3 regions of the Bacillus sp. Marseille-P3661 genome follow, and region 1 is predicted to be linked to each of the others. Evidence: predicted binding sites of a transcription regulator. Region 1 holds the regulator's gene; each other region holds the start of a gene.
What was found. Region 1 encodes LexA, which represses DNA repair genes until DNA is damaged. Its sites were predicted from a motif close to CGAACATATGTTCG; they were not measured.

Region 1 (10,402 bases):
ACCAACTAAAATATAAGTCCACATAAAAACACTTTCCTCCTCATGGTTGTCCTAAACTACAGTTTACTAAAACCGATTCTAATATACAATAGTTTTAGACACAATCCCACAATTAAACATATTGTCTTTGCTTGATCGGATTTAGCCAACCAAAACGTCCATGTTCAAAATCCATTGCTAAAAAGTAAGGACTATATTTTCGAAGTGTTTCAAAAAAAGCCGTTTCCGCTTCATAGCTACCTTCGGACGAAAGTAATAAATATTGGTCATATACTTCTAATTTAGCCATAGACTGTGAGCGTTTTGTTCGAATTTTATAAGTAAATTGGATCTTATCTTGTTCATATAAAGGCTTTATATTCAAACTTTTTTCAATAAACCGATTGATTTCTATGATCGAAATTGGATTGGTAATGTAGTTAATTTGATTCGTTAATATAGGAATAAGACATTCATTAGCTGTCTGTCTATTTTCTAAAAACAAATTAAAAATCAGCAATTCTTTGCCAAAATAGTCGTAAGCTACTTCCTCTGTAAGTAGATGAATATGATAGCTTCTCATCGTCATTCCTCCTACTCTACCTTTTCTAGTAAAGTATAGCCTAAATAGAAGGAAATGATTGTCATCTACTGGTGAAAGATTCCACTAGTTTTGTCGATTTACAGCTTTATTACATATTTAAAGTAGAAAGAAACTCCCCTTACATTAATATTAATAAGAGGAGCTACTACATTATCTAAATTATTTTTGAAGCACTGCTTTTACCTTAGCAACAACATTCTCAACAGTAAAACCATACTCCTGCATGATTTTTTCTCCAGGTGCAGACGCTCCAAATGTATCGATAGCAATTATTGTACCTTCATCCCCAGCATAACGATTCCAACCGAGTGATGAGCCCATTTCAACCGCTACTCTCTTTTTAACTGCTTTTGGAAGAACACTTTCTTTGTATTCTTGCGTTTGTTCTTCGAAACGATCCCATGCCGGCATACTTACTACAGATACAGCGATGCCTTCTTTTTGAAGAATAGCTTGCGCCTCTATTCCCAAATTGACCTCTGAACCTGAAGCAAGAATAATAGCATCTGGCGTATCCTTACTAGCTTTACTTACCACATACGCACCTTTTTTCACGCCTTCATACGCATGTTGGTCTGTTCCTTCAATTGTAGGAAGACCTTGACGAGAAAGAACTAAAGCTGTAGGTTTGTTTTCACTTTCTAACGCAACTCTCCATGCTGCCACTGTTTCATTTCCATCAGCTGGACGAATAACAGATAGATTCGGCATCGCACGCAATGCAGCTAACTGTTCAACCGGCTCATGCGTTGGACCATCTTCACCGACAGCAATACTGTCATGTGTAAATACATACGTAACTGGTAAGTTCATTAATGCTGCGAGACGGATTGCTGGTCGCAAGTAATCAGAGAATACAAAGAATGTAGCACCGAAAACTTTTAGCCCACCATGCAAAGCAAGTCCGTTTAAGGCTGCACCCATTGCAAATTCACGAACACCAAACCAGATATTGCGGCCGCTATAATTGCTAGAAGAAAAATCACCTTGATCTTTCATCATTGTTTTATTTGAACTTGCTAAGTCAGCTGAACCACCGAAAAAGCTTGGAACTGCTTGAGCAATTGCGTTAATAGCTTGGCCAGATGAATCTCTGCTAGCAGGCTTATCTTTTCCAACTTGATAAGTTGGTAAACTTTGCTCCCATCCTTCAGGTAATAGTCCATCAATTGCCGTTTGAAGTTCTGTTCCCAACTCAGGATGAGCTTGTTTATATTGAGTAAATAAGCTATTCCATTGTTCTTCAAGCTGTTGACCTTTTTGTTTCACTTCTTTTTCAAAGTGCTCATATACTTCTGCAGGAACATGGAAGTCTTCAGCGAAAGTCCATTTATAGGCTTCTTTTACTAATTTCGTTTCATCAGCCCCTAATGGCGCACCGTGTGAAGCAGATTTACCGCCTTTGTTTGGTGAGCCGAAACCAATAGTTGTTTTTACCTCAATTAATGTCGGGCGCTCTAAATCGTTTCGCGCTGCATCAAGTGCACTTGCTATTTCATCTAGATCATTCCCATCTTCTACTCGAAGTACTTGCCAACCATACGCTTCGTAGCGTTTAATGACATCTTCAGAAAACGAGCGATTTAAATCTCCGTCTAAAGATATGTCATTTGAATCATATAAAATAACTAAGCGACCTAATTTAAGATGACCTGCAAGTGAAGCTGATTCTGCTGATACACCTTCCATTAAATCTCCGTCTCCACAAATACTATATGTATAATGATTAATAAGTTCAAAATCATCTTTATTATATTTACCTGCTAAATGTCTTTCTGCCATCGCCATCCCGACTGCAGTTGCAACACCTTGACCTAGAGGACCCGTAGTTGCCTCCACCCCTGGAGTATGCCCATATTCAGGGTGACCTGGTGTTTTACTTCCCCACTGACGGAAACCTTTTAGATCCTCGATTGAAACATCATAACCAGTTAAATGTAATAGACTATATAATAACATTGAACCGTGTCCAGCTGATAACACAAATCGGTCCCGATTAAACCATTTTGGATTACTAGGATTGTGATTCATAAAATTAGTCCATAGTTTATACGCCATTGGTGCAGCGCCCATCGGCATACCAGGATGCCCTGAGTTAGCTTTTTCGATCGCATCTATTGATAATGTACGAATCGAGCTAATCGACAATTGTTCGATTGAAAGTGACATTCACTTCATCCTTTCTTTTTTTATATTCCTGTCCATAATAAGATGGAAAAACAATTTGTACAACTATTAAATAAAATTTGTCAAATTGGCTCAAACTTTCCCTACCTATTATACCTTTTTATTTTATAAATTACGCTAGTTAATAGGAAAATTAATGTACCAATGGATTATTTTTTCTATTTTTACTTTCTTTTAACTTTTTAGGTGTTACATCTTTTCCTTCTGGGTCTATTACTTTAACTGAATGTAAAGTATTTTCCATAGATTTACGAAACGTTTTAATATATTCCTCTCTTAATTCTTTTTGTTCCGCTGTTTCTTCAGCTGTTAACCCTTCCAGTTTTGCCTTTTTTGATAAAGTGTTAATTCTACTTATCTTATCCTTTGATAACAATTCAATGCCTCCCTTTCTTTAATCCTCCACTATTTTTACTATAATTTCTTAAATATGTCCAGAAAAGCTATTGTCTCAATCATTTCAAATAGATTTTCGAACTTATGTTTGCGAATACTTACCAATTTTGATATAATTCTATTAATATATGGAAAACAAAATTGAGGTGTAACTATGACAAAAATCTCCAAGCGGCAAAACGATATCCTAGAATTTATTAAACAACAAGTACAACTAAAGGGCTATCCACCTTCTGTTCGGGAAATTGGTGAAGCGGTTGGCTTAGCTTCAAGTTCGACTGTTCATGGTCATTTAGCTAGACTTGAAAAAAAAGGGCTGATTAGGAGAGACCCAACTAAACCTCGTGCAATCGAAATATTAACGAATGATGATACTGATAGTATTCCCAAAAGTGAAACTATAAATGTCCCGGTTATCGGAAAAGTAACAGCCGGAATTCCTATCACTGCAATAGAAAACGTTGAAGATTATATACCTCTGCCAGATCGATTAATACCCTCTGATGGAAATGTGTTTATCTTGATAATTGAAGGCGAAAGCATGATCGAAGCAGGTATTTTGGATGGGGATATGGTGATCGTACGTCAACAGCAAACAGCCACTAATGGCGATATTGTTGTAGCAATGACAGAGGACGATGAAGCAACAGTTAAGCGGTTCTTTAAAGAAAAGGACTACATTCGACTTCAGCCAGAGAACTCAAGCATGGAGCCAATTATTCTTCAAAACGTTACCATTTTAGGAAAAGTAATCGGATTATATAGAAATTTACTATAATATTTAACATAAACCGAGAGAGTTATTCACCTAATAGGTTTACTTCAGAGGTGCAAACATTGTAAAACACATAGGAAAGCGCACTTGAATTCACTTTATAATTCACAGTGCGTTTTTTATTGATTTATAAACATTTTGGCGAATTTTAATAACTTATCGTCTGTAAATCACAGGGTATGAAATAAATATTGGAGGGTGCTTGATTTTGAGATTTAGTATGTAGATTATAATTGAGTAACCAGAGTTAGTAATAATAAGCGGAGATTTTTCGGTTAAACAGCAGGATAGAGCTTGGTTTGGGGTATATAAGCGGAGATTTTCCGATTAAGCAAAGCAAAGGTACCCATTTTTACGTTTTTCGAGTAAATTGGCGGAATCTTTCCGTCTATTTAAGCTATTTTCAGTGCCATTTCCTAATTAAGCGAAATTTCTCCGCTTATATATCAAACTCGCTTTGGCATCTAATGAAATTGGACAACTTACGGGTGGTTTCGGGGAAAAATGAAAAGTAAAAAGGGATTAGAGATATTGCATCTCTAATCCCTTTTTACTGTGAGGTTCATGTGATTTGCTAATTTGATTCGGTCTACGATTTACCGTTTTGCACCTCACAAGTAAACCGTTAGTTATTCACCTCCCTCGGTTTTTATTTATGTCGCTTATTTTCATCAAATATTTGCAGTAAAACTACTATAAAGATTTGATTCCTTATCTAACATACCTTTTTTTGATAAGGCAGCACTGCTAAAATATTTTCTATTTTAAATATTCTTATTCGCTTTCTAAGATAGCAAAAAGATTTAATGTTGTTTTCAGTAATTGCCTTTACATATATTATCCTTTGGGAAATAACTCCATTTTTGGTCACATAGATTATTTCAACTAGCGTATGATCTTTTAAAGCGTTCTTTAAAATTTTTAACATTTTAATACGCCTCCTTTCTTTACATTATATGCGAACATGTGTTTTAATATCAATATAAACGAGAATATTTGTTCTTATAAATCATAACCACACTGCTCAGCAATTTTATATTTTTTATCATTTAAAGGAGGCTATATCATGATTAAAGATCGTGGTACAATGAAATGGACTGCTATGATGTTACCCGAACATACTCAAGTATTGAGAGACATATGGCAAAGCGATCAGAAGGTTACCAAACCACTCTTAGATGAACAAGAGCTTGAAGAGATTAATCTTCAGTTGATGGAAGCGCTGAATTTTAATTTGGAAGTGACTCTTTCTTATTATGCCAACGGCTATATAAATACATCTGTAGGAATTATTCAATCAGTCAATACAAATAGCCAAGAAATTAAAATAGAAGATACTGCTAAAAAAATTTCTCATATTAAATTTGATGCAGTTACAAACATTAAAGTCCACAAAAGCTCCCAATCTTTAGATTGATAGCTTTGACATAGTACTTAAAACATCAACCAAAAAAACCTTGATACTAAATGTATCAAGGTTTTTCCCTTATTAATAAACTGACATATATTGTTCTCTTTCCCAAGGATGTACAGTTGTACGGAACATATCCCACTCGATTTCTTTTGCTTCAATAAAATGTTCAGCAATATGTTCACCAAGAGCAGCCATTATTACCTCATTTGATTTAAGCTTATCCAGTGCAACAGCTAATGTTGCCGGTAGATCAGTTATACCATGCTCTAGTCGTTCTTGCTTGTTCATCACATAAATGTTACGATCTACAGCTTTTGGAGCAACTAGTTTATTTTCAATTCCATCTAAACCAGCAGCAAGGATTACTGATAATGCTAAGTATGGGTTTGCAGCAGGGTCTACACTACGAACCTCAACACGTGTACTTAATCCCCTAGCAGATGGAATACGAACTAACGGACTTCTATTTTTCGCAGACCATGCCACATAGCAAGGTGCCTCATAACCAGGAACAAGACGTTTATATGAGTTAACTGTTGGGTTGCAAATTGCAGTAAATGATTCTGCGTGTTTCATTATACCAGCAATAAATTGGTATGCTATTTCACTTAATTGCAGCGGTCCATCTGGATCAAAAAATGAATTTTCCGAACCTCTGAATAGTGAAACATTACAGTGCATACCAGAACCACTAATGCCAAATAAAGGTTTCGGCATAAATGTAGCATGCAAACCATGCTTACGAGCAATTGTTTTTACTACAAGCTTAAATGTTTGAATATCATCGGCAGCTTTAACTACGTCAGCATATTTGAAATCAATTTCGTGCTGACCGGGTGCTACCTCGTGGTGAGACGCTTCAATGTCAAAGCCCATTTCTTCGAGCTCTAACACGATATCACGACGACAGTTTTCACCAAGGTCAGTTGGCGCTAAATCAAAGTAACCACCTTTATCGTTTAATTCAAGTGATGGTTCGCCTTTTTCATCTACTTTGAACAAAAAGAACTCTGGTTCTGGCCCTAAGTTAAATGAAGTAAAGCCCAATTCTTCCATACGCTTAAGCTGACGCTTTAAGTTACCACGAGGGTCACCAGCAAATGGAGTTCCATCAGTATTGTAAATATCACAAATTAAACGAGCAACTTTACCCTTTTCAGCAGTCCAAGGGAAAACAACCCATGTATCTAAATCAGGATATAAATACATGTCTGATTCTTCGATACGTACAAATCCTTCGATAGAAGAACCATCGAACATCATTTGATTGTTTAGCGCTTTATCTAATTGACCGATTGGAATTTCTACGTTTTTAATAATTCCTAATAAATCGGTAAATTGCAAGCGAATGAATCTTACGTTTTGTTCTTTTGCCATTTGTTTAATATCTTCTTTTGAGTATTTTGCCATAGCTGTTAGTCCTCCCCAATTCTTTAAATGTTTTTTCTATTATAAATTAAAAGTAGAAACGAAAATTAATGGAAAAACCTTGATAAATCACCTTGACGCGCAGATGTTTTATTAAACCTTCCGGCATCGATTAATTCCTTCCGCAACAAACGTCGTAATTCAGCATCTGAAAGTTCTTGTTTGACGTCACTAACCGGTTCAGTTTGTTCGCGAAATACTTGTTCAGTTTGCACTGAAAAAATCTGTTTAATACCGGCTAAATTGACACCTTGTTCAATTAACTTCTTTATCTCTAGCAAACGATCAACATCGTTAAAAGAAAACATTCTGCGATTCCCTTCCGTTCTCGCCGGGTTAATTAATTCATTTTCTTCATAATAACGGATTTGTCGTGCTGACAACTCGGTAAGTTGTTTGACGATCCCAATCGGGAATAATGGCATAGTGCGACGAATATTGTCACCCAAAACCTTTCCCCCTTCCGTAAACTATTTAGATTTTTTATATTTGTCTATCTATTTATTATATTACTATTTGTTAAGTTTAGTGTCAATATGATGTTATGTAATTTAACATGGATTTCACTAAAAAGTTTTTAGTACGCTTTATTACTTAACTCGACAACAACTGACAGCTGATTTTACTGGTCTGATAATTGAACGAGCCCATTTTCATGCAAATGCTTGACAGCAGTTATGATTGCAATTTTTACATGTTCATAGGTAAGACCTCCCTGAACATAAACTTCATAAGGTGGGCGCATTGGTCCATCTGCAGTTAATTCAATACTAGCTCCTTGAATGAAGGTACCAGCAGCCATGATTACATCATCTTCATAACCTGGCATATAGCTTGGCATTGGTTTAACATGCGAGTTAACAGGTGAAGCATATTGAATCGCTTGACAGAAAGCAATCATCATTTCTCTATTATTAAATTGAACGGATTGTACAAGATCCGTCCTTGTTTGATTCCAGCCAGGGTATGTAACAAAACCTAGTTTACTTAAAAATGCAGATGTAAAAATAGCACCTTTTACAGCCTGTCCAACAATATGAGGAGCTAGAAAAAAACCTTGAAACATTTCATGTAAACTATATAATGATGCACCCGCTTCCCTGCCAATCCCCGGTGCAGTCAAGCGATATGCACATTGTTCAACTAAGTCTTCTTTTCCTACAATGTAGCCACCTGTCTTTACAAGGCCACCGCCAGGATTTTTAATTAGTGAACCAGCAACTAAATCAGCACCTACATGGCAAGGTTCCAATTCTTCAACAAATTCTCCGTAGCAATTATCTACAAACACTATAACGTCAGATTTACATTCTTTTACAAAAGTAATCATGTCTTTTATTTGTTGTATTGTAAACGACGGTCTAGAAGAATAGCCTTTTGATCTTTGAATACCAATTACCTTTGTATTTGGCTTTATAGCATTTTGAACACGGTTATAATCAACCGCTCCATCTTCAGTTAAGGGAATTGATTCATACCCTATATTAAACTCTCGAAGTGAACCATTTTTATTTCCACGTATTCCTACGATCTCTTCGAGAGTATCATAAGGTCGACCTGTTATGTATAGCAGTTCATCACCAGGGCGCAATACGCCAAAAAGTGATACCGAAATGGCATGGGTACCGGAAATAATTTGCGGTCTAACTAGACCTGCTTCCGCACCAAACACATATGCATAGACTTTTTCAAGTGTATCGCGACCAGTATCATCATAGCCATAGCCTGTTGATGGGGTAAAATGAAAATCGCTCACTTGGTGCTTGCGAAACCCCGCTAATACTCGAAATTGATTTTTTTCTGTAATTTCATCCACAGCTTGATGTAGAGGCTTAATCATGACCTCTACATCGTTTACAACTGTACTTATTTGTTTTCCATACCCAAATTCTCCGTACATGCGATAGCTCCTTTAATGAGTAAAAAATTCTTTTGCTTCATAATATAGAGGCAAATTTGGATTAATAAATCCTTTGCATTCATACATCTCTTTTTCTTCATTGTAATGTTGTTCAACTAAAATTGTTTCAGATTTCAACTGCGCTAATATCCTGCCATCTTGACCAGGAATAAAAAAATGGTAGTATTCCATTTGCTCAATGACCTTTTTTTCAATTCTATTTAATAAGTCGGCAAGATCATTTTTCTCATACGCACTGATTAATACCATTTCATTAGATGAGGGTACAAAATGATTTGAAACTAAATCACGTTTATTATATACAGTTAATATCGGTATTTCTTGGATATCCAAATCTTCTAGGATTCGGTAGACTGTTTTTTCATGGTTGAAATAATCGGGATTGGATGCGTCTACAACATGCAATATTAAATCTGCCTCTCTAACTTCTTCAAGTGTTGACCGAAAGGCAGCAATCAAAGAAGTTGGTAAATCTTCAATAAACCCAACTGTATCTGTTAGAAGAGTCGTTAATCCACAAGGCAATAACAATTTTCTGGTCATCGGATCAAGCGTTGCAAACAGTAAATTTTCTTCGAACGATGTTTCTTCTGTTAATCGATTAAAAATCGTTGATTTTCCAGCATTTGTATAACCTACAAGTGAAATTTGAAAAGTTTGATTTTTTTTCCGTCGTTCACGATAACGATTTCGGTGTTCTACAATCGTTTGCAATTGTGCCTTGATTTCATCAATACGACGGCGGATATGACGACGATCTGATTCAAGTTGGGTTTCACCAGGTCCCCTCGTACCAATCCCTCCACCTAGACGAGATAAAGCAATACCTTGACCCCCAATACGAGGTAGCAAATATTGGTATTGAGCTAATTCAACCTGTAATTTTCCTTCTTTTGATTTTGCTCTTGACGCAAATATATCAAGTATCAATTGTGTGCGGTCAATTACTCTTGCTTTAAACTTTGCGGATAAGTTTCGGTTCTGTGATGGAGAAAGTTCGTCATTAAAAATGATCACATCAATATCAAGCTCTTCTTCAAGCTTACTCATTTCTTCTAATTTCCCTTTTCCAATATAAGTAGCAGAATGGACTTGATTCCTTTTTTGCGACAACGTGAGCATCACTTCACCATTAGCCGTTTTAGTTAATGATGCTAATTCATCCATCGAATAAAGAAATCTCTCTTCGTCCATGTAAGGCAATTGACATCCTACTAATAATGCACGTTCTTCTGTATTTTGACTTGTTTCGATCAAGATTTGTCCCTACCTTTTATTAATTTCTTTTACTATAACAAAGTAAAGGAATTATTTCATTATTTCTTTTTCTTCTTGCTAAAAACATGGTGTACAATTAAAATTCTTTATATGTTAGTCATATTGTTTAACAGTTTTTAATATTTATGAATTTTTTTTGGGGTGGATGACAACATGATGTGGGACGTATTCAATGTTATTGGTACGATTGCCTTTGCCTTAAGTGGAGCGATGGTAGCATTGAGCGAAGAATGTGATTATGATTTATTTGGAGTTTATTTTTTAGGGTTTACCTGTGCTTTCGGGGGTGGGACCATTAGGAACCTTCTAATTGGGGTGCCTGTCGAAAAGATTTGGGAACAAAGTTCACTGTTTATTATTGCTTTTATTGCGATATCCTTATTGTTCTTTTTTCCTGCTCACTTGAGTAGGCATTTTAAC
Region 2 (10,402 bases), on a different contig from region 1:
CCATCGTCGCGCGAATGACATCACGAATTTCTTTTTGAATGGTTTTAGGTGTAATATGATGTTTCTCATTAAATTCTTCTTGAATTGTCCGGCGACGTTTCGTTTCATCCATTGCAATTCGCATTGAATTTGTAATTTTATCTGCGTACATAATAACATGGCCATTCGCATTACGCGCTGCCCGGCCAATCGTTTGAATTAATGAACGCTCCGAACGTAAGAAACCTTCTTTATCTGCATCCAAAATGGCGACAAGCGACACTTCCGGAATATCTAAGCCTTCACGCAATAAGTTAATCCCTATGAGCACATCATACTTTCCTAAACGTAAATCGCGGATAATTTCAATCCGCTCTAATGTTTTAATTTCTGAGTGTAAGTACGAAACCTTAATGCCAAGCTCTTTTAAATAATCGGTTAAATCCTCTGACATTTTTTTCGTTAGAGTCGTTACGAGGACCCGCTCATTTCGTTCAACTCTAGCATTGATTTCGCCAATTAAGTCATCAATTTGGCCTTGAATTGGACGAACATCAATATTAGGATCAAGCAACCCTGTTGGACGAATAATTTGCTCAATTACTTCTGGAGCATGCTCCATTTCGTAAGGTCCGGGTGTAGCTGAAACAAAAATCGCTTGCTTTACAACTTTTTCAAATTCATCAAACATTAATGGACGGTTATCTAATGCGGACGGTAACCGAAAGCCATGATCCACAAGCACTTGCTTTCGAGCGCGGTCGCCGTTATACATGCCGCGAACCTGAGGGAGCGTCACATGTGACTCATCGACAATTAACAAAAAGTCTTCTGGAAAATAATCAAAAAGTGTGTAAGGCGTTGCACCCGCTGGTCGCAGCGTTAAATGACGAGAGTAGTTTTCAATTCCTGAGCAAAAACCCATTTCTCTCATCATTTCTAAGTCATAGCGAGTTCGCTGCTCAAGTCGTTGTGCCTCCAACAATTTGCCGTTTTCATGCATTTCTTTTAAACGTTCTTCTAACTCTGTTTCAATATTTTCAATCGCAATTTTCATTTTCTCTTCACGTGTAACGAAGTGGGATGCCGGAAAGATTGACACATGTTCACGATCGCCTAAAATTTCTCCAGTCAGTGCGTCAACCTCACGAATTCGATCAATTTCATCACCAAAAAATTCAACACGAATACAATGCTCATCACGTGATGCCGGAAAAATTTCCACTACATCCCCGCGAACACGGAACGTCCCACGCTGAAAATCAATGTCATTTCTATTATATTGGATATCCACTAAATCACGTAATAACTGGTTGCGTTCTATTTCCTTACCGACGCGAAGTGAAACAACCATTTCTCGATATTCCTCCGGCGAACCTAAACCGTATATGCAAGATACACTAGCCACAATAATGACATCATTCCGTTCAAATAAAGATGATGTCGCAGAGTGGCGGAGTTTATCAATTTCATCATTAATGCTTGCATCTTTTTCAATAAACGTATCTGTTTGCGGCACATATGCCTCAGGCTGATAGTAATCATAGTAACTGACAAAATATTCAACTGCATTGTTAGGAAAAAACTCTTTAAACTCACTATACAGCTGTCCTGCTAACGTTTTATTATGAGCTAATATTAGTGTAGGTTTATTAATTTGTTGAATCACATTTGAAACCGTAAATGTTTTACCTGTCCCCGTTGCACCAAGCAACGTTTGATATCGTTTACCTTCCTTAAGGCCGTTCACAAGCTTTTCAATCGCTTTAGGCTGATCCCCACCTGGCTCATACTTTGATTTAAGATCAAATTGTTGGTCCACAAAACTACCTCCGTTCATCACCAAATTCTGTAATTCATTGTATCACATCTACTTCACAAACTGCTAATATGAACGAACGGGTATTCGTTTATTTTTAAAAAAACACGCCATTTGCCTACAATGGCAATTGACGATGTCCAAGGAGATGACCTAAAGGCCTTCTCTTCTTATGCTTTAATCCTCTAAAAAATAATGCTATCTACTCTTACCGGTTGAGAAACAGAAAAAACATGCGGCTAGATCCACATGCTTGTTCATTAGTACTTTTTATTAAATTTCTTATTCATCCGATTGGATACAAAAAAGCCGACAACAAGTGATAAAACCCACGCTATGATCACTAAATTAGGCTGCTCGTAGCCTTTAAATATCGCTAAAATAATTCCTAGCGTTAAAATTGCACTAACATATTGATTAAACGTAATCCGTGTTAAAAAAATAACCATTAAAAATGGAGCCAAAACCGCAAGGATCACCTCTGACATTAATATGAATCCCCTTCCAAGTACCAAAAGCACTGTAAATAATTACAAAAAAATCCTTTATATAATTTGCTGCAATAAAGATCTTTTTAAACATTAACATGTCAATAAAGCCTATTATAAAGCAAATCTCAATAAAAGACATTATTATCGCTCTTTCTTGATTAGTTGATAAGAAAACACAACTCTCCTGCGCTTTTTTAAGGAGATAGTATATTTTTAATTAAACGTTTGTTTAATAGAATGCATTTTCTTTGCATGAAAAACCAGCTGCTTAGAGCAAACTAATATATGAAGTCTACTATAAAAGATAGCTGAACATTACCATTAACTTCAAAAGCATATGTTCAAAGCTTTTTACAAATCCTTACTATATATACTATAAATTTCTCAAGGTGGCTAAGGCACCATTTTAAAGTAGAGGAAGTGGTATGGCTTGAATGTTTATAAAGTGACTTACTCTAAAGAACCTGCTTTGCATAAATTTTATAATTATCTTGATAAACCTGGTCACCTTCGCTATTGTTTTTTTATCCTTTGGATGCTAAGTGTGATTTTAAATAGTATTTTTTTTCAAAATAACAGCAATATATTTATTTTGTATGTGATCGCCGTGATCTTTTTAGGAGCAGGGTTTTATAACAAATCGCCGCTATTTTTAATGTTTTTTACAACTCTCATTGTGCTGTGCAGATTTTTACTTGTTCAGAACCCAAACATGTTAACTGGTTCGTTTTTTATCTTGTTATTAACTTATTCAATCATAACGTTTATCTCTGCGGGGCTAATGAAAAACATCCAAAAAGTAAAAAATGATACGCTTGAATTAACAACAGCCCTCGTGAATGCTCTAGATTCAAGAGATCCGCATACATTGCATCATTCAGAAAACGTGGCAAAATATGCGTTCGAAATTGCAAAAGAAATGAATTTAAAAGAAGACATATGCAACAATATTCGGATTGGCGGGCTGCTGCATGATATCGGTAAAATCGGCATACCCGAGCCTATTCTAACAAAGCCCGGAAGATTAACAACGGAAGAATACGATTTTATAAAAGCACATCCTACCATCGGCTATAAAATGATTAAACATGTGGCTAATTTCTCTAGCAGAGGTATATTAGACATTATTCTCTATCACCACGAACGATATGATGGTAAAGGCTATCCAAAAGGATTAAAAGGGCAGCAAATTCCGCTGTTAGCACGAATTGTTGCAGTTGCGGATACCTTTGATGCGATGACTTCCAAACGCGTTTACCGTCAGCAACTTGATTATAAATGTGCACTTGAGGAAATTCGAAAAAATAAAGGAACTCAATTTGACCCCGTCGTTGCAGATGCATTTTTAAATTTATATGAGGAAAAAAGCTTGAACTCCACAAACGAAAACTATTTAATTGAAAATACATAAAAGGCTGTCCACCTTCGACGAGATGGACAGCCTTTTTATTAATTATTGTACAGCTTGAATTCTTTCGATGTATGAACCATACTTCTCAGCATGCTTTTCATATACAGGTTGAACTTTATCACGGAATGCTTGAATATCAAGGTCTTCCGCATTAATGATTTCTACTCCGTTATCTAGTAAAAGTTGCTTTTGTTCTGCCTCTAAATCTTGTGAAATTTGACGTTGCTTTTGAGCGTATTCTTTTCCAAGATCAACGATCACTTTTTGAATATCTTCAGGCATTGATTTTAAAAGATCATCATTGATAACTAATACCGCAGATGCATAGTAAAGTCCTACTTCAGAGAAGTATTTTGATTGTTCCCAAACTTTTGTACTCCAGTATACACCAGTTGAAAAGTCTGATCCATCAATTACGCCTTGTTGTAAACCGCCATATACTTCTGGGAATGCCATTGGCGTTGCATTAGTTCCTAATGCAGCATATGTGTCTAATAGTAGCTCACTTTCAATTGTACGCATCTTTAAACCATCTAAATCTTCAGGAGTTTTAATTGGATGCTTGCTATTTGATAAATGACGCTGACCATTTTCCCAGAATGCGATTGCTTTTAATCCTTGCTCAGATACTTTATCTAAAAGTTCTTGTCCAACTTCACCGTCTAATGTTTTGTAGACATGGTCTAAATCTCTAAATAAAAACGGAAATTCAATAACAGAAATTTCAGGTACAAAGTTTGTTACAACACCAGTTGTGATAACACTCATATCTAATGTTCCTAATTGTACACCTTCTAAAAGTTCTCTTTCGCCACCTAATGTTCCATTACCAAAAATTTCAAATTGAACTTGTCCATTTGTAGCTTCTTCTACCGCCGCTGCATATTCTTTAAAGCCGATCGCATATGCTTGGTCATCTGGTGAAATATGACCTACCTTTAATTTATAAACTTCTTTTGTTTCCTCTGCTTGTTCATTCGTTGCAGTTTCTGATTTCACTTCAGCATTAGAATCTTCTGCTACTTCCTCTTTTCCCCCGCATGCTGCTAGCATTAATAGACCAACAACAGCAACAAGGATCAAAATTAACTTGTTCCCCTTCATTTTAACTGCCTCCCCTATTTCTATATACTTTTGTAAAATAATATCATTTGTTACTTTAACGCTTAAAAGCGAGTAAGTGATTAAGATGTTACTTAGTATAAACTATATTTTCTAGAATTGCATCAAATATTTTGTTTTTTTTATATTTTTTAATAATTAAATAGAATTTTATAAGTAATTTTAGAAAAAGAATAATTTTTTGAAATGGACAGTTAATTTGGAAAAACTTTTGACAAATAATAATTTCAATAAAATTCCAGCTAATTATTTTTACTGGATCAATATGATTATTAAGCGGACATAGAGTATCTTATTCACATCAAAACTGCTATTTTTGGGAATTTACCTGACATATAGTACGTTATTTTCATTAAATTCAATGAAAAACGTGGTTAATAGTTGCTATAAGGGATCAAATGTCCGGCAATAGTCGCTTGGGGGGAGTAAGCGGACATATAGTCCCTTATTCACCCCAAAACTGCTGTTTCTGGCGATTTGCCGGACATATAGTACGTTATTTTTATTAAACTCAATAAAAAACGTGGTTAATTGTTGCTATAAAGGATCAAATGTCCGGTAAACGTGTGAAACGTGCTGTTTTTAGTTGAATAACGGCCGGGATGTCCGGATAATAGTCGCTACGAGTATTAAGCGGACATATAGTCCCCTATTCACACCAAAACTGCTGTTTCTGGCGATTTGCCGGACATATAGTACGTTATTTTCATTAAACTCAATAAAAAACGTGGTTAATTGTTGCTATAAAGGATCAAATGTCCGGTAACCGCGTGAAACAAGCTGCTTTTAGTTGAATAACGGCCTTTATGTCCGAAAAAAAACTCCGGAAGAATTGTGCGGACATATAGTCCCTTATTCACCCCAAAACTGCTATTCTTGGTGATTTACCGGACATATAGTACGTTATTTTCATTAATTTCAACGAAAACTGGGGCTAAAAGCTGGAATAACGGATCATATGTCCGGTAAACGCGTGAAACATGCTGTTTTTAGCTGAATAACGGTCTAAATGTCCGGAAAAAAACGCCGGAGGAATTGTGCGGACATATAGTCCCCTATTCACCCCAAAACTGCTATTCTTGGCGATTTACCGGACATATAGTGCGTTATTTTCATTAATTTCATCGAAAACTGGGGCTAATAGTTGAAATAACGGATTCAATGTCCGGCAAACTTGTGAAACATGCTGTTTTTAGATGAATAACGGCCTGGATGTCCGGATAAAGTCACCGGAAGTATTTAGCGGACATATGGTCCCTTATTCACCCCAAAACTGCTGTTTCTGGCGATTTGCCGGACATATAGTACGTTATTTTCATTAATTTCAACGAAAACTGGGGCTAAAAGCTCAAATAACGGATTCAATGTCAGGCAAACTTGTGAAACATGCTGTTTTTAGATGAATAACGGCCTATATGTCCGGCAATTGTCGCCGCGAGGGTTAAGCGGACATAGGGGCCCTTATTCACACCAAATCTGCTGTTTCTGGCGATTTACCGGACATATAGTACGTTATTTTCATTGATTTCAACGAAAACTGGGGCTAAAAGCTGGAATAACGGATCATATGTCCGGTAAACGCGTGAAACATGCTGTTTTTAGTTGAATAACGGTCTAAATGTCCGGAAAAAAACGCCGGAGGAATTGTGCGGACATATAGTCCCCTATTCACACCAAAACTGCTGTTTCTGGTGATTTGCCGGACATATAGTACGTTATTTTCATTAATTTCAATGAAAACTGAGGCTAATAGTTGAAATAACGGATTCAATGTCCGGCAAACTTGTGAATCATACTGTTTTAGATGAATAACGGCCTGGATGTCCGGGTAAAGTCACCGGAAGTATTTAGCGGACATATGGTCCCTTATTCACACCAATACTGTATTCGTTTTGACCTCTGAAATTATGTACATACATTCGCACCCTACGCAATGTCGGTACAATCTAAGCTTTATTTATTAATTTCTATTGCAGTATCCAAAGGTTCGATTATACTAGAATTAGAAGCTAAGTTATCATATATAGCCGTCTCATACACTTATTACCATGGTTATTCATTTGCACTGGGATTTGTTGTATTGGGACGTTTTTTATATCAAAAAATAACAATTTAGAAAGGAAAGAACACAATGGCGCAGCTTTTTGAGCAAAGGTTTGAAGAATGGATTCAAGAGCAAATTATTGAAGAAAAGAATCGAAGAAGACGTGAATTACTTGAAAAAGGTCTAGGTCATGGTACATATGAATTTCTCCGAACGATTTGGTACCCTTCTGTAGGAAACTTTGATCATTTATATCCGGAATGGGAGGTTCTTGATTTCAACAATGGTTTTCGCTATCTCGATCTTGCCTATAAACCTGGAGAAGCTAAAGGATGCATTGAAATTCAAGGATACGGTCCTCATGCGAGAGATCTGGATGTAAGAAGGTTTAAGGATTTATGCTGGCGCCATTCTTTATTAGCTTTAGATGGTTGGACTCTATTGCCTATAGCCTATTTATCGATTAAAGAGCAGCCTAAACAATGTCAACAGCTTATTCTTGCTTTTATAGGCAAATTCACCTCAATTGAAACACCTTCAAAATTATCTTGGACTGAAGCAGAAGTTATACGCTTTGCACGTCGTCTACTTCGTCCAATTACTCCTTCAGAGATTGCAAATCACCTAAATATTGGTGAACGTCAAGCAAGACGCATCTTACATAATCTTGTGGATTTAGAAATACTAGTCGTCTCAAGTGGAAATAAGCGCGCTCGAACATATATGCTAAGATGACTCTGGTTCAACACAAAAATCCCCATGCGTGAAGATTAACCTAGATTTAACCTAGACAGCAATTCAATTAATTATTTCAATCCAAAATTAAGAAATAACCCGGAAACGGATGTTTGCAATCTAAAATTCATAATATGAACTAAAGGTTGTACGGTGAATTTTGAAATAGACAAAACAAAGATGCCCTACTTCGCTTAGCAGGGCACCTTTTTTCAAACAGCTTACTGCTGTGGGCTAGACGGCGTAGAAATACTTGATAATGCTTGTTCGGCTTCATTATCAAATTTATTGTCCACCGCAAGATCCCCTAAAGCAACCATACCTACCACTTGGCCGTTTTCAACAACCGGTAAACGGCGAATTTGTTGTTGCGCCATTAATTGAGCTGCCTCATGAACATCCATGTCTGGTGTTGCTTGAACAATCTTTTGCGCTGTCATTACTTGTGATACTGGTGTTTGCGCGTTTTCACCTTGTGCAGTTGTACGTAACGTAATATCACGGTCAGTAATCATCCCGATAACTTCACCGCTATTATTCACAACAGGGAGCGCACCAATATTGTGCTCACTCATAATAGACGCTGCTTTTTGACAAGTATCGTTTTCAGACACAGTAAAAACTTGTGATGACATGATATTTCGTAGTTGTTGCATATTTAAAACCTCCCTTTCATTTTCATGAGTTAGTTTGGTTATATAAGCTAGTTTTTATCAGAAGTTTTTGAAGTATTTTTTTAGATATATGAGTTTAAAGTTGTGGCAATTGGAGAGATAATGTAATCCGATGGGGACAAATGTTGCACATTTAAGAAATAAAAAATGGTTCCAGTTACTTTTAAAACCAGAACCATCCGTAAATTTATTAATCTGTCTAAACAGCCTCTGTCGTCCATTGATTATCATCATGAACAAATAATAACCCTAATTCATGATGCTCGCCATCATAAAGCGATCGATTGGCAAATCGTACTTCGCCATTATAATCAAGTACCTCTAACTTACAAAAAGCTCGATTAACCTGAAGGGCCTCGTAAAATTCCTTTTCACTACGCACAACTTGTCCATTCACCTTCGTAACGACTTCCCCAATTTGCAGTGACATCCTATCCGCAGGTGAACCTGGTATTACGCCTAAAATCACCATTCCTGTATCACGATTTGCAAAGAATGAAACTTGATCTTCATCTGCACTTCGCTGCCTGATCGTAATCCATTCACGGCCAATTAATGCTACCACTGCAGCACCAACCGCCAAGATCGGGTACCAGTACGCCGCAACAGTTAAAGTTAAAACAATCATACTTAAGCCAAGTACTCTTCGACCGGTTGCTTGAATAGCCATTTTAGGAAGAGAGGATTGAATTTGTTGATAAAACCCAATTCCAAACGGTACAAGCATAACCGTATACGATTGATTCGATGTGGCTATTACCGGCCACCATTCCCAAATGGATGTAATCGCATCACCTGGAATAAGAAAGAATACTGGAGCCATCCACAGCTTTTGCGTTTCATGGATGCCGACCAATTTGCCGCGCTTACTTTTCTTCAACCTTGGTGTTGTAAGGTTTGAGCCTCTTTTTAAAATTAACAACCCTTCAGCTACTAATAAAAGAGACATGATGATTGCCATAACAAGAAATGACGTGTTCCCTATATCTTCAAGCCATTGTACAAAGATTGGTTGATTGACGTCCACCATTGGTAAAAATAAAGAAACTAAAATAGCAAAACCTAGTACATATGCAGGTGAAAGCAATCGTGGCCGCAGCAAACATAAAAATAAAACCGAAATTGCTCCAGTTAACACTGTAAATCCGTATGGCAGTAACAAACCAAGTCCGAGCGTTATAACCGATATGACCAAACCTGTTACAATACTCGGCCAAATGAGCTCACGCCAGCCAATAAATGCATGGAATATCCGAATATTAAAATCCTTGCGTTCCCGTTTTACACGCCGATAGCCAAGAATAAAGGAAAACAGGAAAACAATATAAACTAGAGGGTTTAAAAAATACCTCCCAACACCCACTAGCACATCCAAAATCCATGTATACGTCATTTCATCACCATCCTTCGTCAACCGATACTTATATCCTAAATTGTTATCCATTCAATTTCATTCAACTCTTCTATTATACTACTTCTTACATTTTTTTGAACGGCATAAGGTTGTTTTAGGTGCAAGCAAATTTCTACAAGCCCATATTCCCGACTATTTAGATGTACTTCTTACGAGCATTCTTGCCAATAATTGTCTGATTACCTTTTATGTAGAGCTTTCCGCCCTTCTTTTAAACGCCATTTACTCTGCATAAAGCTCTATCCAAAACTTCCAAATAAAATTTTAATGAAAAAAAAACTATACCCGTACTTACATACGGATATAGTTCGACATGTTTACAGAGACTCCTGCCAGTAATTTCAAATATAGTATTGGTAATTTAATGCTATCTATCCAATCTAAGGAGACTGGCAGTCATCCAACATTACTTATTGAAACAGCACCTTAACCGCTGTTTGTAACTGGAAGTCATTTTCTTCTGCTCGAACTTGCTCGATAATTTTTTCTTCAAGTTTGCCGGCAGTTGTTTTATCCACTTCACCTGTATTAGGAAGGTTATTTGCTTTTTGGAATGCTGTTACTGCAATTTCAGTTTGCTTACTAAAATAGCCATCGATACGACCTGGCTCAAAACCGAGTCCTTTAAGCATAATTTGTACATTTTTAACTTGATCATTATTTACATCATATTTCAAAGGCTCTTCGAGTTGAACTGGACTTGCATAGAAATA
Region 3 (10,402 bases), on a different contig from region 1:
TCCTGATAAGGAAATTGTTTCTTTAAATCCACATATGTGTCCATGCCTAACTATGAATAGAATTGATTTACCGCATTTATTATGGGCGTTAGAGTCTATTGTAAACAATGAGTCGTTAAATACAATTAAAGTTGATGCTAAAACAGCTCAGGAAGCCGTTTTAGCACTAGACCGTATGCTACAAAGAGCATAAAATCATAAATAATTAATGGAGCAAACTCTGGGATATTGAGTTTGCTTTTTTTAATATACATATATAGAAGGATTTGAAATTTTTACAAGAACAGTGCCGAGTTGTTTTCATATTTTGATTTTAAAAAGCATAAGTTGTTACGAAAGAATAAAGGTAGCATTTTGCCCACATAGCCATATAATGGTAAAGAATTTTCTGAGGAGGTAGAAGCAACCGTGAAAATCCATATTGTTCAAAAAGGGGATACGCTTTGGAAAATCGCACAGAAGTATGGTGTTGATTTTCAAGAACTAAAGCAAGTTAATTCTCAGTTAAGTAATCCCGATATGATTATGCCTGGAATGAAAATTAAAGTTCCTACAGGAAGTGTACCCGTTCATAAAAAAGAGAAACCGAAAGAGATGCCAAAGAAAGAGCAGCCAAAGGTAGTATCTCCTGCAGTAGATGTTCCTAAAGAACAACCAAAGGTTGTAGCACCGGCAGTTCCAAAAGAACAGCCACAGGTAGTGTCTCCGGCAGTAGAAATGCCAGAACCACCACAATCCAAGTTACCAAAAATGCCCGATTTTTCCAAGTTGTCAAAGTCGTTAAAAATGCCGCCACAAGTTCCGATTGTCGACTCTAATGACATCCATTTAGAGCAGCAAATGTATAACTATACATTTAATATTCCAACTTTTCCAACTGTACCTGCACAGCCAGTTGAAGAAACACCGCCCACTGCTGTAGCGGGGGTAGAAACCGAAGTCCCATCAGAGGAGGAACTTCCACCAGTAGCAGCACCTGTTATGCCAGCTCAGCCTGCAATGCCAATGATGCCATGTTATCCAGTTACAGGCCTATTGCCAGGAAGTGGATTACCGTTTGGATACCACCCAGTACCTGCTCCATATCAACAACCATTTGTACCTGCACCATACCCTGGTTATGCACCAATGCAAACAGGGTATCCAATGCAGCAGCCTATGCCAGCGGTGCAAGGGGTGGACACCGAAATACCAGAAGCAGTAGATGAGGATGTAATGCAAGGAGCTGCTCCAGCCATGCCTTATACTCCATATCCGCAATTTCCTAGTCCAACAGCTGTGAGTCCAGCTGCATATGATGACGATATGGATGAAGAATATCTTCAAAATTATCCTGGATTAGGTCCAGTTAATATGTCTGTAGCCGGTGGTGATTGTGGTTGTGGAGCACCACCTGTACCAGCTGGTTCTATGCTACCACAAATGCCATATGGAGGAGCGCCAGCGGGATATGGCGGTCCAGTAGGATATGGCGGTGCACCAGCGGGATATGGCGGCGCACCAGTAGGATATGGCGGTGCACCAGTAGGATATGGCGGCGCACCAGCGGGATATGACAGTGCACCAACGGGATACGGCGGCGCACCAGTAGGATATGGCGGCGCACCAGTAGGATATGGCGGTGCACCAACAGGATATGGAGGAGCGCCAGCGGGATATGGCGGTGCACCAACAGGATATGGAGGAGCGCCAGCGGGATATGGCGGTGCACCAGCAGGATATGGAGGAGCGCCAGCGGGATACGGCGGTGCACCAGCAGGATATGGAGGAGCGCCAGCGGGATACGGAGGAATGCCAGCAGGATATGGCGGCGTACCAGCAGGATATGGCGGCGCACCAGCAGGATATGGCGGCGCACCAGCGGGATATGGCGGCGCACCAGCAGGATATGGCGGCGCACCAGCTGGATATGGAGCAATACCACCTGGATTTGACATGTCAACAGGTACACCGTATCCACAAACTTCTGCACCTTTTGGACTATACCCAACATCGCAATTTCCTAACCAAGGATACACTCCTTTTAGAGATGACGATGATGATGACGAAGATGAAAATGCAGACTGGTAATATGTAAACAAACAACAATAACTTACAGTTGTTGTCCAAACACATATTTAAAGAGACCAAATCGCCAATGATTTGGTCTTTTTGGCTTTAATTTACTTTGTATACGAAAAAGCATAGTAAAACTAAGTAGAGTCCGATTTATCGCGGATTCGTACAAATAAATGTAAAAGCAAGGAGTCGAAGCCCCAAACGCTAATTCAGACTGGGAAAGGAAACACTATGGTGAGTGAAACAACTATCGTATATGATTGTAAAGTAAAAGGAGTTGGATAAGTTGGGGAATCATTTAAGTCTAGATCAAACTAATTATATATATACATATGTTTGTCATGAGGAAGAACGCTCGTTATGTCAATTAGAAAGACGAAGGCTCTTTGGAGTAGATACTGAAAAAAATATAATCCAGAGCCCATTAAAAATAGATCCAAGCAGAAGTCCATTTATAAAAGAAAGAATTGAAATCATCTATAAAGGTGAAACGATAGAATATTTAATTGAAAAACTAAAAAATATGCCGATAGTAAAGGCTCCTTATAAAGTGAAGGTATTTAAGCATAGTGAAAGAAACATCGCCTATGAAGAAAGGCGGAGCATCGAACGTAACATTGGTAAAGTAATTCCTGGTTTAGCCGATCTCTATAATCCCGAGATTTTATATGCAATTATAATGGTAGACGGGGAGTGGGTATTCGGATCTTATGTTGAAAGTAAAAGCATATGGTATTTGCATCAAAAAAAGCCACACCAATATTCAACTGCACTAAGTACGCGTGTTGCAAGAGCTATTGTAAATATTGCTATTCCTGACCCACATGGAATACAGGCCATTGATCCATGCTGTGGTATTGGGACAGTTCTAGTCGAGGCCTTATCGATGGGGATAAATATTGTTGGCAGTGATAATAACCCACTTGTAATGAAAGGTGCACGCGAAAATATTAGTTTTTTTGGTTTAAATGGAAAAGTTAGGTTAATGGATGTTCGAGATGTAACAGGGCAATATGATGTAGCAATCATTGATATGCCATATAATCTTTGCTCTGTTATCACTCATGAAGATCAACTTGAAATGATAAAAAGTGCTCGCCGATTTTCAAATAAAATGGTCATCATCACAATCGAGGAAATTGACAGTATCATTCATTCAGCAGGGTTTCAAATTGTAGATCGATGCGAGGTAACAAAAGGAAGATTTTCAAGGCAAATTCTTGTTTGTGAGTAAATTTTCTTTGAATGGTGTGTTGAAAATAATATTTAAAACACAGCATAAACGAATGTATACTGAACGGCTTTTTTAACGGAATTATTACCAATATATTATTGTGTAAAATAGGTCTCCGGATGCCAACATAGTAATGAGTATGCAAAAATACTCAAAATCCACTGTTGTGCAAGGGGGCTTTTAAAATGAATAAATTTGTTGCTTCCATTTCAGCAGCAATGGTTTTAGGTGGATTAGTTGGATGTGGTGTGAATGATAACGCACAGGATATTATGGATAATGATAGTCCTGTGACGCAGGTAGGATATGCAAATAATGACCGGGATGGGGCCTTTACAAATATAAATGATCGTGGCTTTAATGATCAAGAAATGTTTGACCAGGTTGATGCCTTGAACGTTGGACACCGCATGGGAGATAGTATGGAAGATGGGGAAGCTGTTTCACAAAGGGGAACGTACGGACATAATGATACGAATTTCCATGGGCAGTATAATACAACGATAAACGGAATGCCAACAAGCTCCTATAACACCCTACATGATCATGTTATTGCTCAGCACATTGCAGACCGTATTGAGCATGTTAGGAATGTGAAGGATGTAGCTACCGTTATTGATGGAAGAACCGTATTAGTAGCAATCGATACAAACGATAATAATGATACCAATGTTGAGCGTGAAGTTCGTCGTATTGCTGAAGGGATGTCAAATGGACGGAAAGTCAGAGTTGTAACGGATGAAGGTATTGTAGAACGAGTTCGTTCTCTTAATAATGGAACCAACAACAACCGAAATGTAGATACTGATTTGTCTGATATGCTTATTGACAAATAACTCTGTATTAAAACATGATGGGAGCGCCCATCATGTTTTTTTTTGTATTGTTTTGGCCTAAATTTGATGAATGTATGCAGAATTATCATGGATGGATGTGTCAGAAGAGTACTGTACACAATAAACTCTTTAATCCATGAATAACTTTTTCTATTCTAAGAAAGAAACAAAACTCTTTGGATAAAAATACTATTTGCTGGAGAGAATACTAATGGTGGCATAATTGAAGTTATTTTGCCTAATATTTGCATAAACTTTTAATTAAAAATGAGGTGACGAGATCATGACTCCTTTATTTCAAAAGGCCAATGTAATTAAATTTATTATAGGCTCATTATTGGTAGGCGGGATTTCAGTTGCGCTCGTAATTTTTCCAACCGCTGCTGAAAAAAATGAAGGGGAATTAGATCAGAATAATACAGTATTGCAGAATGAGGCGATGGAGGTAACCGGACCTCTTACCGTAAATATTATATTAAAACGATATTATTTGGATGGAGCGGTGAGCGAGGAAACGGTTCAGGAAACAATTTGGTCCATGGAGGATTTCTGGGCACAGTATGAAGATTGGCAGCTTGTTGATCAAAGTGAAGGGGAAATGGTCTTTAAACGAAATGTAAATGATATATCACCTCTTCTCAAGGCTGATGGTTATTTTGGAATCTCACAAGAAGGTATCCTCACAATATATAAAGGAAAACCAGGTTCTGAGGAAGTAATCCAATCGTTTTTCCAAATTGATGTTAGTAAATTAGAAAGTCGCCAACAGGAGGAATTAAAGCAAGGTATACCTGTAGTCTCAAAGGATCGATATCAAGAAGTAATCGAAAGCTTTAAAAGTCTTTCGACCCAATAAATTGTCTTACTATTTAAGTGTATATATACAACGAAGGGTCAGTTACTTATAATAATAAGTCTGGCCCTTTTCTTACTTCATATGTAATATGTATAAAGAAAATATGATAAAATGGTTAAGTAAATAGAAATACACGTTCGCAGTTAGGGAGAGAATTCTTTTGATTGAATTTGTTAATGGTAATGTTGATTATATCAGCCCAGAGTATATTGTTATTGATGTATCTGGTGTAGGCTATCAAATATTTACGCCAAATCCATATATTTTTCAGAAAGACTTAAATAAAGATGTCAGGATCTATACACATCAATATGTTAGAGAAGATTTAATTGCACTGTATGGCTTTCAAACAAGAGAGGAAAAAATGTTGTTTATAAAGCTGCTTAATGTCTCTGGCATTGGCCCAAAGGGTGCATTAGCAATCATTGCATCAGGCCAGCCGAGTCAGGTTGTACAGGCGATTGAGGATGAAGATGAAAAATTTTTAGTTAAGTTTCCGGGTGTTGGTAAAAAAACAGCTCGCCAAATTATCCTTGATTTAAAAGGGAAACTAAACGATGTATTACCAGACTTAATGCCAAATCTATTTACGCATGAGGAACATATGGAACCATCTACTAAACATGCCATTGAATTAGAAGAGGCATTTGAGGCATTAAAAGTTCTAGGTTACGCTGAGAAAGAAATAAATAAAATTAAACCTGTTCTAACAAAGGAAGAACAGCTTTCAACAGATCAATATATTAAGAAAGCATTGCAGTTATTATTGAGGTAGGAAGGAGGAAGTTTCAATGGATGAACGGATCGTTTCAAGTGAATATGTAATGGATGAGGATTCGTTTGAACAAAGTCTGAGGCCCAAACTTTTAGATCAATATATTGGTCAAGAAAAAGTAAAAGAAAATTTGAAGATCTTTATTGAAGCAGCTAAATTGAGACAGGAATCACTGGATCATGTTTTGCTTTATGGGCCACCTGGGTTAGGTAAAACCACACTTGCTGCGATTATTTCAAATGAAATGGGCGTCCAAATGAGAACGACATCAGGCCCTGCAATTGAACGGCCAGGAGATTTGGCTGCCATTCTGACCTCGTTAGAGCCAGGCGATGTATTATTCATAGACGAAATCCATCGTTTACAAAGAAGTGTGGAGGAAGTTTTATATTCTGCACTTGAAGACTTCTGTATTGATATTGTTATTGGCAAGGGTCCAGGAGCTCGGTCCGTTCGATTGGATTTACCTCCGTTTACTTTAGTGGGAGCAACAACAAGAGCTGGTTCGCTGACAGCACCTCTACGAGACCGATTTGGCGTATTAAGCCGTTTAGAATATTATAAAGTCGAGGAATTAAGAAATATTGTCAATCGAACAGCTGAAATTTTTAACTTAGAAATTGATTCATTAGCGGCTGACGAGATTGCTAGACGATCACGAGGTACCCCGAGGATTGCGAATCGTCTCTTAAGAAGAGTACGCGATTTTGCACAAGTGCGTGGTAATGGTACAATTACGGCAGTATTGGCTTCGAACTCATTGGAAATGCTTCAAGTTGATCGTCTTGGTTTGGACCATATTGATCATAAACTATTGTTAAGTATTATTGAAAAATTTATGGGTGGACCTGTTGGTTTGGATACAATCGCTGCAACAGTGGGGGAAGAATCACATACAATTGAGGAAGTATATGAACCATACTTACTGCAAATTGGATTCTTACAACGAACACCTAGAGGAAGAATTGTGACGCCATTGGTCTATGAGCATTTTCAGTTGGAGGTGCCTAAAAAGTAAGATGGGTAAACTTTTAATAATTGCCGGGATAGTTTTAATCGTTGTGGGTTTGCTTTGGCAGTTTGTAGGCCGTTTACCGGGAGATATAGTATATAAAAAAGGTAATGTAACCTTTTTCTTTCCCATTGTAACCTCCATCGTAGTTAGCATTGTACTATCTTTAGTATTTTATTTTATTGGCCGCTTTCGATAACTATAGTGAAGGAGTTAAATATGAAGGTTGATTTATTTGATTTTGACTTACCAGAGGAATTAATCGCTCAAACGCCACTTGAGGAACGAACAGCTTCAAGATTAATGGTTGTAGATCGCAAAACAGGTGTATACAATCATGAGCAGTTTAAAAATATTATTCATTACTTAAGTCCCGGTGATGCACTTGTTTTAAATGATACACGAGTGTTACCAGCTAGACTATTTGGTATTAAAGAAGAAACAGGTGCCAAAATTGAGGTTCTGTTATTAAAGCAGCTAGAAGGGGACCGCTGGGAAACACTTGTTAAACCTGCAAAACGAGTACAGGAAGGGACAATTGTTAGCTTTGGAGATGGTCGATTAAAAGCAGTGTGCGTGGAAACAAGTGAACATGGAGGCCGCCATTTTGAATTTAAATATGATGGTATTTTTTATGAAGTACTAGAAACGCTTGGAGAAATGCCACTACCCCCATACATAAAAGAACAATTAGACGACCGTGATCGCTATCAAACTGTTTTCGCGAGAGAAAGAGGTTCAGCTGCAGCCCCAACTGCTGGATTACATTTTACGGAAGAATTTCTAGACGAGATTCGCGAAAAAGGTGTACATGTTACATTTATTACTCTTCATGTAGGCTTAGGTACATTCCGTCCAGTTAGCGCAGACTCAGTTGAAGAACATGAAATGCACAGCGAGTATTATCATATGACAAAAGAGACAGCTACTCTTCTAAACAAAGTAAAAGAAAAAAACGGAAAAATTGTTTCAGTTGGAACAACCTCCACGAGAACTTTAGAAACTATAGCTAATGAGTATAATGGAAAATTTGCAGAAACATCTGGATGGACGAACATTTTTATTTATCCAGGCTATGAGTTTAAGGCAATTGATGGAATGTTAACGAATTTTCATCTTCCTAAGTCAACTCTGATGATGCTAATAAGTGCTTTAGCTGGTCGTGAACAAATCCTTAAAGCATATGAAGAAGCTGTTAATCAAAAATACCGTTTCTTTAGTTTTGGGGATGCTATGTTAATTATTTGAAAGGGGAACTACTATTGACAGCAATTCGCTATGAATTAATAAAGACTTGTAAACAAACAGGGGCTAGACTAGGTCGTGTTACCACACCACATAGTACATTTGAAACACCTGTTTTTATGCCAGTGGGAACACTTGCAACCGTTAAGACAATGAGTCCAGATGAATTGGCTGAAATGGGCGCTGGCATTATTTTAAGCAATACATATCATTTATGGTTACGACCTGGTGAGGATATTGTAGAAGAGGCAGGAGGTCTGCACTCTTTTATGAATTGGAATGGATCTATTTTAACGGACTCTGGAGGTTTTCAGGTATTTAGCTTAAGTAAACTTCGTGATATAAAGGAGGAGGGTGTTCATTTCCGTAATCATTTGAGCGGAGAAAAATTATTTCTTTCTCCTGAAAAAGCTATGCAAATACAAAATGCCCTGGGCTCAGATATTATGATGGCATTTGATGAATGCCCACCTTATCCAGCTGAACCCGACTATATGAAAAATTCAGTTGAGCGTACAAGTCGATGGGCTGAACGATGTCTCCAAGCACATCAAAATCCAGATAGACAAGGTTTGTTTGGAATTGTTCAAGGTGGGGAATATGAAGAGTTAAGAAAACAAAGTGCCAATGACTTAATCTCAATGGATTTTCCTGGCTATGCAATTGGCGGACTTTCTGTTGGTGAACCAAAGGATGTTATGAATCGTGTGCTAGAATTTACGACACCATGGTTGCCAACCAATAAACCGCGTTATTTAATGGGAGTAGGATCACCAGATTCCTTGATTGACGGTGCAATCCGCGGTGTCGATATGTTTGACTGTGTATTGCCAACTAGAATTGCTAGAAACGGGACGTGTATGACAAGTGAAGGACGGCTTGTAGTTCGTAACGCAAAATACGCCCGCGATTTTACACCGCTTGACCCAAATTGTGATTGTAAAGTATGTAAAAATTACACCAGAGCCTATATTCGTCATCTAATAAGATGTGACGAAACGTTTGGAATAAGACTTACTACTTATCATAATTTATATTTTCTGTTAAAATTAATGGAGCAGGTTCGACAAGCCATCCGAGAAGACCGTCTTGGAGACTTTAGGGAAGAATTTTTTGAGCGTTATGGATTTAATCGTCCGGATGCCAAAAACTTCTAATAACAAAAGTCGTTTTTATACTGTATAGAACTACTTTGTTTCCCGAACTTATAACTGTCTTTAGTAGGCATTTATCATCAAAATGGAATATTTTCGATGGTTTTAGAATATGTTTAAAAAATACATAGACAAGCTATAAAGGAGGATTACTATGGATGTAATTTATCAGGTATTACCGTTAGTGGCGATGTTTGCAATTTTTTATTTCTTGCTTATTCGTCCACAGCAAAAAAAGCAAAGAGCAGTTCAAACGATGCAGTCTAATTTGCAAAAAAATGACAAGATTGTAACGATTGGTGGTTTACACGGAATCATTGATTCTCTTGATGAGGACAAGATTGTAATCAAATGCGGCGATGGCTCTCGTTTGACTTATGACCGTAATGCAGTAAGAGAAGTACTGAATAAAGACTAAGAAAGAAAACGGATATTTCATATTGAAATATCCGTTTTTTCCCTTTGTAGAGACTATTAAGCTCTTCTACCGGCAGTATTTACACCAAGAACACCGCCGATGATAGCAACTAGAATATAACTGCTATGATATAATAATTGCTGAATTGAGAAGCTTGCTTGGTATCCTAAAAACTGAACTAAAAAGACTAAAAGAGAAAATAATAAACCTGTTCCTGCACCAATTAGCCAGCCCTTCTGTTTGCCTTTTCCCCCAGAAACGAAACCACCAATAAACAAGGCTAAAAATGATAATGCCATAATTGGCCAAGTCAACGCAGTTTCTTGAATTGATGTAAAACGTAACAGCAGTGATAACATAATACTGGTTGATAGGACAATGATAAATATTGTGATAACTCCGTACAGCATGGCCATAAATGAATTCTTTGTTGACATATTGAGCCCCCTTTATACAGTCTTAAGAGGTTGTACGAACCCTTACTAGTAACTTATTCCGTACCATCTGCATTTAGAATTAAAAATTGGAAAAACCTTCGTTTCATGTTAGATGAACTATTGGTTAAAACTAAACTTACATGCGCATACAAGGAGCGAGGACCAACATGGAAGTTCTTACAATTGTTTTGCGAACGTTATTTCTCTATATGCTAATTATCCTCATTTTTAGAATAATGGGTAAAAGAGAGATAGGGGAATTAAGTTTATTAGATCTTGTTGTGTTTATGATGATAGCCGAGATGGCTGCAATAGCTATCGAAGACCCTTCTAAACCGCTAGTATTAACAATTATTCCAATGACAATTTTATGTTCC

Region 2: uvrB (excinuclease ABC subunit UvrB) is a predicted target of LexA. The motif match lies at 1,875-1,888, and genes of this name have one in related genera.
Region 3: ruvA (Holliday junction branch migration protein RuvA) is a predicted target of LexA. The motif match lies at 5,111-5,124, and genes of this name have one in related genera.

What each region holds. Positions count from the first base shown of each region.
Region 1 is NZ_LT965954.1:37,693-48,094, forward strand. Features, by position in the region: gene C1724_RS11100 (YneF family protein) at 1-24, opposite strand, end outside; gene sirA (sporulation inhibitor of replication protein SirA) at 113-562, opposite strand; gene tkt (transketolase) at 743-2,752, opposite strand; gene C1724_RS11115 (DUF896 domain-containing protein) at 2,904-3,146, opposite strand; gene lexA (transcriptional repressor LexA) at 3,321-3,944, shown strand; gene C1724_RS11125 (hypothetical protein) at 4,657-4,869, opposite strand; gene C1724_RS11130 (YolD-like family protein) at 5,008-5,358, shown strand; gene glnA (type I glutamate--ammonia ligase) at 5,431-6,765, opposite strand; gene C1724_RS11140 (MerR family transcriptional regulator) at 6,831-7,232, opposite strand; gene C1724_RS11145 (methionine gamma-lyase family protein) at 7,406-8,683, opposite strand; gene hflX (GTPase HflX) at 8,696-9,961, opposite strand; gene C1724_RS11155 (trimeric intracellular cation channel family protein) at 10,136-10,402, shown strand, end outside.
Region 2 is NZ_LT965953.1:208,634-219,035, reverse strand. Features, by position in the region: gene uvrB (excinuclease ABC subunit UvrB) at 1-1,819, opposite strand, end outside; gene C1724_RS00960 (DUF2198 family protein) at 2,059-2,286, opposite strand; gene C1724_RS00955 (HD-GYP domain-containing protein) at 2,720-3,700, shown strand; gene dctP (TRAP transporter substrate-binding protein DctP) at 3,743-4,804, opposite strand; gene C1724_RS00945 (transcriptional regulator) at 6,954-7,601, shown strand; gene C1724_RS00940 (CBS domain-containing protein) at 7,823-8,257, opposite strand; gene C1724_RS00935 (PDZ domain-containing protein) at 8,475-9,719, opposite strand; gene C1724_RS00930 (S41 family peptidase) at 10,100-10,402, opposite strand, start outside.
Region 3 is NZ_LT965953.1:877,196-887,597, forward strand. Features, by position in the region: gene nadA (quinolinate synthase NadA) at 1-193, shown strand, start outside; gene safA (SafA/ExsA family spore coat assembly protein) at 409-2,070, shown strand; gene C1724_RS03960 (TRM11 family SAM-dependent methyltransferase) at 2,345-3,292, shown strand; gene C1724_RS03965 (YhcN/YlaJ family sporulation lipoprotein) at 3,478-4,128, shown strand; gene C1724_RS03970 (intercompartmental signaling factor BofC) at 4,412-4,984, shown strand; gene ruvA (Holliday junction branch migration protein RuvA) at 5,145-5,759, shown strand; gene ruvB (Holliday junction branch migration DNA helicase RuvB) at 5,776-6,777, shown strand; gene C1724_RS03985 (DUF2905 domain-containing protein) at 6,779-6,970, shown strand; gene queA (tRNA preQ1(34) S-adenosylmethionine ribosyltransferase-isomerase QueA) at 6,991-8,019, shown strand; gene tgt (tRNA guanosine(34) transglycosylase Tgt) at 8,034-9,173, shown strand; gene yajC (preprotein translocase subunit YajC) at 9,325-9,588, shown strand; gene C1724_RS04005 (TIGR04086 family membrane protein) at 9,645-10,025, opposite strand; gene C1724_RS04010 (DUF421 domain-containing protein) at 10,193-10,402, shown strand, end outside.